DNA from 3 places in the Pseudoalteromonas sp. GutCa3 genome. Region 1 is predicted to be linked to each of the others. Evidence: predicted binding sites of a transcription regulator. Region 1 holds the regulator's gene; each other region holds the start of a gene.
The links. Region 1 encodes LexA, which represses DNA repair genes until DNA is damaged. Its sites were predicted from a motif close to TACTGTATNNNNATACAGTA; they were not measured.

Region 1 (3,286 bases):
GCGAGCCTGTAATTTTAATAGTGAGATCAGCTTTGCTGGCATCTTCCATTGCAATTAGGGTTTTAGTGGCTGGTACTGCCATAGCAATTAAAATAACAAACGGGATTGCAGTCCAAAGTATTTCTACTTTAGTGCTTTCGTGAAATTGGGCAGGTACAGCCCCTTTAGATTTGCGGTGATGAATAAGTGCCCAAAACATAATTGCGAACACTATCACCCCAATCACACAACATATTATAAATATGGTCATGTGCAGCTGATATACATTATTGCTTATATCGGTTACGCCTTTGCGCATATTGTATTGGCTGTTAGCCAAAACTGGGTGCGAAAAAACACATAATATAAGCCACAAGGTAGAGGTCAGTTTACCCATGTGACGGCTCCTTTGATGCTATTGCGAATGCAAAGCGAAGAGGCATACGGCTTAAACGCCAATTCGTTATTTTTATTTTTTTAGTCAATCTCATTTAATATTGATTGGTTTTGCTGCGCCAACAACGTGTTTGTGTATATTGTGTGTTCTCAAAACTAAAAAGCTGTGAGTTATTATTAGCTCAGCACATTAATAATTAGCTAAAAAATGAACAACAAGCAAGTTTTAGTATAAAAAACAATCAGGTGATATTGAGTAATTAATAAAAAATCAGTAATCAACTAGGCAACAGGAAGTTTAAAATATGAGCAAAACAAAGGGGTTTAACGCATTCGAAGGGGGGAAATATAAGTGCAAAAAAGTTTACAGCTTAAATTGTCAGTGAGCTATTTATGCCCTATTTTTAGTGCGAATTTAAAACAAAAAATGCGTACTAATTAGTACGCATTTATAAAACTGCTTGTTTAAAAGCTATTTTTAAAGTCACATCCAATCAGCGTTTCTTATAACGCCAACGGCTAAGCCTTCAATATTAAAAGACTCATTCTCAAGATCTACTTCAATAGATTCAAAATCGTCGTTTTCAGCATGAAGTAATACTTTACGACCCGCTTTCTCAAGACGTTTTACAGTTACGTCTTCATCTAGGCGGGCAACAACAACTTGCCCGTTTTCAGCGGTTTGAGTACGATGTACAGCAAGTAAATCACCATCCATAATACCAATATCTTTCATGCTCATACCGTTAACGCGTAGTAAAAAATCTGCAGCCGGTTTAAACATTAATGGATCTATTTTGCAGTGACTTTCAACGTGCTCTTGCGCCAAAATAGGTGAACCAGCAGCAACACGCCCTATAAGCGGTAAACCTAATTGTTCTGGCTCTTCTTCTTCAATTAACTGAATACCACGGCTTGCACCTGGTTTCATTTTAATTGCGCCTTTTTTAGCAAGTGCTTTTAAATGTTCTTCAGCAGCATTGGCACTTTTAAAACCTAATGTTTGCGCTATTTCAGCACGTGTAGGAGGCATACCAGTGTCTTTAATAAAAACTTTAATTAGTTCGAGTATTTGAGCTTGGCGGTTCGTTAATGGTCGCATACAACTGGTTTTCCATACAGTACATTTAACTGTGAGTATATACAGTTAAATAAAAATCGCAAATTTAAATTAAGCCTTAAAATAGCCAAAGTAATTTCACTTGTGTACATTTTAGGGATATAACTAAAGCTAGATTTATAAATGATTAAAAAAGCAAAGGAGTCATTATGAGTATTTGGTACCAGCCCATCACTTTAGAGCTGTGTAAGCAGTTAGAACAAGGCATTGATGGCCAAGGAACATTAATGAAAACCATGGGAATAGAAGTCACTGAAATTGGTGATGATTACTTAGTAGCCACTATGCCGGCAATTCCTGAGCATCATAACCCAATGGGAATGGTTCACGGCGGTGCTAACGTTGTACTTGCCGAAACAGTTGCCAGCTATGCAGCTAACTTTGTTGTCGATTTTACAAAATTTTACTGCGTGGGGCAGGAAATTAGCGCAAGTCATTTAAAAGCATCTCGCAACGGCACTTTAACAGCAACGGCAAGAGCGTTTCATATTGGCAAACGTAGTTCAGTGTGGGAAATAAAAATTACAAATAGCCGCAATGAGCTGTGCTGCGTATCAAAAATGACCGCAGCAGTCGTAGAGCGAAGATAGTTACTTTTCGATTGGGTAAATTGTAATTTCCATACCCGCACCAATCGCAGATATACGTAGTAATGTATCTGCATCTAAGGCTTGATTAAAGCACTTAGGGGAAGTGCCCGATTCAAAACCAATATCAAACGTTCTACGTGAACAGCTTAACCATTGCTTTAGCGCGTTACGCGAACACGATTCAATAAGCTCACATATATGGTTTATTGCTTTGTCAGGCGTGTTTACTACACCTGTTGCTTCAATACGCGCTAATTGACGGTATTCGTCTTTGTCATAATGTAAAATCGTCGCGACTTTTTTCAAGTCTGCCACTAGCAAACTAATATCTTGCTTTGATTCAAGCTCAAGATCTACATTTAAAAATTGAATTTCCGACATCGTTTCGTATTTATCCTCTAATAATTTCATTGCAAACTTTAACGTAGTTTTACCGTTATACCAAATCAACTATGCTCTATTAACCACTTTATATAGATATTTCGCAGCTTTTAAGTATTTTTTAGCGTTTAAAGCTAGCTGGATATCAAACACTCAGCTCAATTAAACAAATAAGTCATGTTAGCAATTTAAGTGTAATCTTTTTTATTTTTAAATGATTACAGTAAGCTATAGTTTAAACTGCGACAAAATGTCGCAGTAACTAATCCCATTAATGTAATAAACTAGCCTCTAAAAATAATAAGACTAAAACATGAATAAAAAAATATTTAAGTATGCTCGCAAGTTACATAAATGGCTCGGTTATTTGCTCACATTACAAATTTTAGCTTGGCTATTAGGCGGTTTAGTCATGAGCGCTATTCCTCTTGATAAAGTTCATGGGGAGCATCTTGCAACACGTACTCTTAATAACCCATTTACGCAGGCTGATTATGTTGCCTCCCTTAACGATATTGCATCTCAGGTGGTTAATCCAACACAAATAATTTTTGAGAACTTTTTAACCACACCTATAATTACAGTAATAAATAAAGATGAACAGCAAAGCTTTAACGGTATAACAGGCCGGCCTTTTGAGCCGCCAACTAAAATACAAATTACCGCAAATGCTAAAGCACACTTACTTATTGATGCTCAAGTGACAAGCGCTGTACTGCTAAAGCAAGGTATGCGAGAAGTTGGATATAAAACCAATGTTTGGCAGGTACAATTTGACGACACATTTAACACAACACTGTACTTGTCAGAAAATAACGGC
Region 2 (3,286 bases), on a different contig from region 1:
AGCAATTGCATTAACAGCTTTAATTGTTTGCTCGCTTGCGCCAACTAAACCAATTTGAGTAATAGGTTCAATACTTTCACCGTGATATTCACGCGCTTCTAATGGCTGCCATAAGGCTTGGCAAGCGCCTAAATAAGCAACTTCTAAAGCATGCTGATAACGGCTATCGCCATTTAAATTTGGTAAAAATAATGCAGGATTAACACTACCCGACGCTTTTGCTTCGTTAATTGCTAATTTAGCAGCATCAAAATAACGGCGAACATCGTCGTAATCTCTATTTAACGGACCCGTTGGCGCAAGTACAACGCGTTTGTTTTCAATCACTAATAAAGTAACTTGTTTACCAATACGAGAATCAACTTTTGCTTGGTCTAAAATAGCATCACGTAATGAGTTATTTGGTAATTGAGAAAAGTCATCACTAATAATAATAAGCGCATCATGAGATGTACATTCAAGGCTTGCACTAACCGCTTGAGGGTATGCCATAAATAAAGTCCTGTTAGAAAACATAAGCCCCTATTATCGTCGATTTAAATATTGAAGACCAGCAAGGTGCGATGAGCTAATTATACAAGTTGCCAATAAATGGCAACTTGGGGTTACAGGCTTTACAGCTTAATCGAGAATACTAAGTTGAAAGTTTTGTTCTGGCTCGCTTTTAATGCCAACGCCTATGCCAAGTAATCTTACAGGTTGTTGTAGCCCTCGTTGATAAGCCTTAGTAAGGAGTTGAATAAATATTTCTGTGTTTAGCTCGTGGTATGCCTGATCGGCTGAGGTTACTATAAAATTTGCAAACTTCACTTTAACACTCAGCTTATTAATACGGTTTTGTAATTGCTGTTTATTAAGTCTTAAAACTAATTCGTCTAACAATTTTGGCAGCTCATCTAAGCACTCTTGCAAACTTGTTTTATTGTATTCGTAGGTATGCTCAACACTCAGCGACTTTCTGATGCGATCTGTTGATACTTTACCAACATATTCACCTGCACATTTTTGATAAAGCGACACACCAAAATTACCCACATGTTGCTGCATCCAGTTAACGCCTTTTTCACGTACATCCTTGCCGGTATATAAGCCTTTTAAATTTAGCTTTTCGAGCGTTACTTTACCCACCCCCGGAATTTTCCCCAGCGGTAATTGCGCTAAAAAGTCATCGACCTCATGAGGCAAAACGACAAATTGACCATTCGGTTTTTTTTCGTCGCTGGCTATTTTGGCAATAAATTTAATCGGTGCAATACCTGCTGATGCAGTGAGCCCTGTGGCATTGTAAATATCGGCTCTTATTTGCTGTGCAATAAGTGTGGCACTGCCTTTACAAGCAGTACTGTCTGTTACATCTAGGTAGGCTTCGTCTAAAGAAAGAGGCTCAACTAAATCTGTGTAGCGGCTAAATACTTCACGTATTTGATTTGAAGCTTCTTTGTATACAGCCATGCGCCCAGGGACAATAACTAAATCGGGGCATAATTGTTTAGCATGATAGTTCGACATAGCCGATCGTACGCCATATTCTCTAGCTATGTAGTTAGCGGTTGAGAGCACGCCTCGTCGGCTATTGCCTCCAATAGCAAGCGGTACACATGCAAGTTTTGGATTATCTCGCATTTCTACTGCTGCATAAAAGCAATCCATGTCTATGTGAATAAACTTCTTCATCACCACAACAACAACTGGTTATTTATACAGTCATTATTATAGAATCAAATGCGATAAGCAAGCCTAGGGCCTGTTTATCTTTCGAGGTTAAATTTGCAGCAGTATGTTTGGTATTTAGGCAAGGCAGAGCCTATGTAGTGTGGTTATTCCCCATAAATAGGCGATAACGTAGCACAAATGCCAAACATACGCTGCCCGAAGGGTTCTGCCTAGGGGCAATTTACTCTTTGTTGCTCGGTTTTTACTTAGCCCACTAGGTCACAAACCTCGCGCCGAGATTAAATAGCCCCTAGATTGAACAAATTTTAATCCTGAAAGGTCAACAGGCCCTAGTTAGCGATTAAAAAAAGCGCTTATTACCTTCTTGCTCTTTATAACCGTGCAGCCAAAATATGACCTCGAATAAAAATCCCGCTAACATTAAAATAATAGCGCCTGATTCGTTACCCATTGCGTAACAGGTAAAAGAGGCTATAAAAACCAAACAAGCTAAGGACCAATTAATTATATTCTGCATATTTTTACCTTTGTGTGTTTTTGTGTTTGTCTGTGTAATTTAACTGTAGACCTAAAATTAAACAGGTACAATCATCTTATAAAAAAACATGCCATTAATTACCTTGAGCTCGTAACCCCATGTTGATAATCTAAGTACTTTAAAATTAAGGGCCAATAAATAATGCAAACGTTTAAAGATCAGCACCCTATCCATACCGACATCACCGTAGCGTGGGCTGATATGGATGCACTACAACACGTAAATAATGTAGTGTATTTACGTTACTTTGAAATAGCCCGAATCGACTTCTTAAATAAAATAAATCTGTTCGATACAATAAGCCCTAATGGCGTGGGCCCGGTAATAAGCGAAAATAACATTCGTTATAAACGCCCAGTTACATTCCCAGATACGCTTACAGTCGGTGTTACTATTTCTGATATAAAAACAGACCGATTTGTTATGAATTACACCGTATTTAGTCACGCACAAAACGCTATAACAACAACAGGCACTTCAAAAGTGGTTATGTTTGATTTTGAAACAGGCCAAAAAGCCCTCATTGCAGAGCCTCTTTTATCGGCGTTAGTTAGCTACTCTCAAGACGAGCAATAAGGAATTCTCATGCAATACAGCCCACTTGGCAGCAGTGGTATTAACGTTTCAAGAGTATGTTTAGGCAGTATGACTTGGGGTAAACAAAATACTCAAAGCGATGCTGATGAACAAATAGCCTACGCGTTAGAGCAAGGCGTAAACTTTATTGATACAGCCGAAATGTATGCAGTACCGCCCTCTCCAGAGACCTATGGTAAAACTGAGGAAATTATTGGCAATTGGCTATCGCGTAATCAGCAAAAGCGCAGCGATGTGGTACTTGCTACAAAAATTGCAGGCAATGGATTATCGTGGGTACGTGATGGTGGCAATATTACGCGCCAAACAGTAATAGAAGCCGTAGACGATTCACTTAAGCGCCTTAAAACCGACTACATTGATTTATATCAGCTGCATTGGCCAAACCGCTCTACCCCGCACTTTGGCAGACAATGGCCCGGCACTCTTAAATTTACCGACGTAAATACACAAGAGCAGCAAGCTAGTATGCTTGAT
Region 3 (3,286 bases), on a different contig from region 1:
GCGGTGCAAAAAACATCATTAGTAAAAAGCAAATGCCTACAACTACAGCCGTTAAGCCAGTACGTCCGCCAACAGATACACCAGCGACCGATTCTATATACGATGTAGTCGTAGAAGTACCTAGCATCGCACCTGCAATTGTTGCTGAGCTGTCAGCACTTAATGCGCGCCCTAAACGAGGCATGTTACCTTTTTCATCAGCTAAACCTGCTTTTTGAGTTACCGCAACTAATGTACCCGAAGTATCAAAAAGATCGACAAACAAGAAAGCAAAAATAACACTCATCATTGATATATCAAAAGCGGCTGCAAAATCTAGCTGCATAAAAGTAGGCATTATTGATGGTGGCATAGCCATAACACCGTGATATTCAACAAGCCCCAAACTTAAAGCAATGCCAGTCACTAATAAGATACTAATAAGCACGCCACTTTTAAAATCGCGGTATAAAAGCGCTGCAATTACAAAAAAGCTTAATATAGCCAATAACGGTCCTGGAGAAGTAATGTCGCCCAACTGTACTAATGTTGCCGGGCTTGAGACAATAATGCCTGCATTTTTAAGGGCAATTAATGCTAAAAAAGCACCTATACCCGTTGCGATTGCTCGCTTGAGCACCAGAGGTATGGCATTAATAATCCACTCTCTGACTTTAAATAAGCTTAAAAACAAAAATATACAACCCGACATAAATACAGCCCCTAACGCGGCTTGCCAGGTATAACCCATTCCTAATACGACACCATACGTAAAAAAGGCATTTAGTCCCATACCAGGCGCTAATGCTAATGGATAGTTAGCCCATAAACCCATTATAAAACAGCCTATCGCAGCTGCTATACATGTCGCTACAAATGCAGCCCCTTGATCCATCCCAGCCTCTGCGAGCATAGCCGGGTTTACAAATACAATGTATACCATAGTTATAAAGGTAGTTAGGCCAGCAACGCATTCGCGTTTAACTGTTGAATTATTTTCGCTCAGTTTAAATAAGGCTTCGAACATAATAAACTTGTGATAGTAAAAAGTGGCGAGATTTTAACATAAAAATTATCTTTTACAGGACATTTTACCTTGCTATATACTAAACTGTTAAAGTAGTTAAAATAATAAATGAACCAATATGCTTAAAACAACACCTTGTGAGCAAGACTTAGAGCAACAGCTAGATAATATTTTAGGTTTTGTTACTCAACCCGAAAATACCTCTGTGCCCGTTGATAATAAAAAAGATGAGCAAAGTACGTTAAATAAAGCCCTATATTATTTAAAAAATAATCAAGCTCCATTGGCTGCAAAATGGATGCGACTTGCTGCAATGGCGGGAAACCATAGAGCACAGTTTTATTTAGGTTTATTTTTTGTGAAAGGTGAAGGCGTGCCACAAAGTGTATTTCATGCTGTAGCTTGGTTAAGCTTAGCAAGTAGCCAAGGGTACGCCCCTGCCACTGCAGCGGTTACAGATATACGCAAACATATCGAAACTAAGCGATTTAAAGATGCTCAATGTTATGCGGCAAGTTTGTACGAACAAATCCACCAACTCCAGTTTTCTCATATGATCCCTCGCACGAGTGAAAACACATAAGCTAGCTATAGCAGAAGTACTGTATGCAGTGTAAAAAATACTGTATATGGTTACAAAGATAATCCTATACAGTATAAAACCCCAAAATGAAGACACTGCTCAAAAATTTATTTTTAGAATACCTTCTCAAAAATAATTCCATAACAATCTGATTAATAAAGAATTATAAATTCAAAAAATAAAAACAATGATCAAAAGCTGAATAACTGTACAAATAAATAGCATAAAAGGCTTGCACGAAAGCACTGTATAAACTACTGTATATGAATACTGTATAAAAACCCAGTGAGTGAAATTATGTTACAGCCTATTACCGTAAGAACAGTTAAAAGTTACCAACAAGATGAGCAAAGCGATTGCGTGAATTTGATTCAAATTGAAGATGAAATTTCAGCGACCTTTGAGCTTTTAAAAGTATTACACCAATACAATAGCTCTAATGCATGGACGTTACTAATTGCTCCAGATCACGTACCTAGCAAAGCTTTACTTGACTCATGCTCTATTGATACAAGTAAATTACTTGTTATTAGACAGAAGCACCTAGTAAATTTAGAGTATGTATTAAATTCTGCATTACATAACGGAAACTTTGCAGCGGTAATTACCTGGACCGATATAGTTAATAACCAACTACTTACGAATCTATCGTTCGATTTAAGTAAAACGAATACAAAACTATACTGTTTTACTAAAAAGTCTCAAACAACAGAGATATCACTCGCCCAATAAGCTTGTTAAACTAATGTTTTAGACTTTGTATTATTATTATGACTTCACTCAATACCACATTATGTTTTTGCAGCAGTGGGCACAATTATGCCGATTGCTGCGAGCCGCTTCACTTATCTGTTAAGCAAGCTGACTCTCCTGAACAACTTATGCGCTCACGATTCAGTGCTTATGTTATTAAAAATGCAGAATATGTTTATCAAACCTACGCAAAAGAAAAACAAGCTGAAAATCCGGTTAAAGAAATCAATGATTTTGCTAACAGCTGTCGATTTATAAATCTTGATGTAATTGGGTCAAGCCATGATGGCGATACCGGCACTGTAGAATTTAAAGCCCAATATTTTTATCAAAACTTATTTTGTGAGCTTCACGAAAAATCGCAGTTTATTAAAGAAAACACTCAATGGCGTTATTTAGATGGCACTATATATCCTGTTGAAGATATTAAAGTGGGCAGAAATGATGACTGCCCATGTGGTAGCAATAAAAAGTACAAAAAATGTCATAGCGTGTAATAAATAATCTTATTTAATATTTATCACCTACAAGGTGTTTTTAAGTGGCAAAGTGATTTATTAGCTAGCTAAACTTAAAAACACACTTGGTTACGACCTTGCATTTTGGACTCATACATTTTTTCATCTGCGATCTGCAAGGTGTTTTTGTTATTTACATACGGTTGTAGGGTTGCACCGCCAATACTAATAGTAACAAAGTCATATTCTGAATATCTGTGTAATATTCCTAAATCGACCACATTTTGTTTAATTTTATCAGCAACACAAATTGCACCTTCAGTGCTTGTATGCGGTAGAACAACTACAAACTCTTCGCCGCCGTAACGCGCAACAAAATCGGTTGGCCTTTGCAAACTATTAGTAATAGTTTGTGCAACAAGGTTTAAAACCGTATCGCCTTGCACATGACCATAAAGATCGTTGTATTGCTTAAAGTAGTCTATA

Region 2: the regulator LexA is predicted to act here: its motif matches at 1,687-1,706, upstream of dinB (DNA polymerase IV).
Region 3: the regulator LexA is predicted to act here: its motif matches at 1,845-1,864, upstream of CXF64_RS15150 (SulA-like leucine-rich domain-containing protein).

The regions. Positions count from the first base shown of each region.
Region 1 is NZ_PJBK01000014.1:73,612-76,897, forward strand. It holds gene coxB (cytochrome c oxidase subunit II) at 1-376, opposite strand, end outside; gene lexA (transcriptional repressor LexA) at 860-1,477, opposite strand; gene CXF64_RS01350 (PaaI family thioesterase) at 1,645-2,085, shown strand; gene CXF64_RS01355 (hypothetical protein) at 2,086-2,466, opposite strand; gene CXF64_RS01360 (membrane protein) at 2,780-3,286, shown strand, end outside.
Region 2 is NZ_PJBK01000090.1:11,234-14,519, reverse strand. It holds gene CXF64_RS16245 (M17 family metallopeptidase) at 1-492, opposite strand, end outside; gene dinB (DNA polymerase IV) at 622-1,674, opposite strand; gene CXF64_RS20855 (hypothetical protein) at 2,015-2,191, opposite strand; gene CXF64_RS16235 (acyl-CoA thioesterase) at 2,354-2,788, shown strand; gene CXF64_RS16230 (aldo/keto reductase) at 2,798-3,286, shown strand, end outside.
Region 3 is NZ_PJBK01000081.1:71,927-75,212, reverse strand. It holds gene CXF64_RS15160 (NCS2 family permease) at 1-1,006, opposite strand, end outside; gene CXF64_RS15155 (tetratricopeptide repeat protein) at 1,125-1,589, shown strand; gene CXF64_RS15150 (SulA-like leucine-rich domain-containing protein) at 1,887-2,321, shown strand; gene CXF64_RS15145 (YchJ family protein) at 2,360-2,839, shown strand; gene CXF64_RS15140 (GGDEF domain-containing response regulator) at 2,914-3,286, opposite strand, start outside.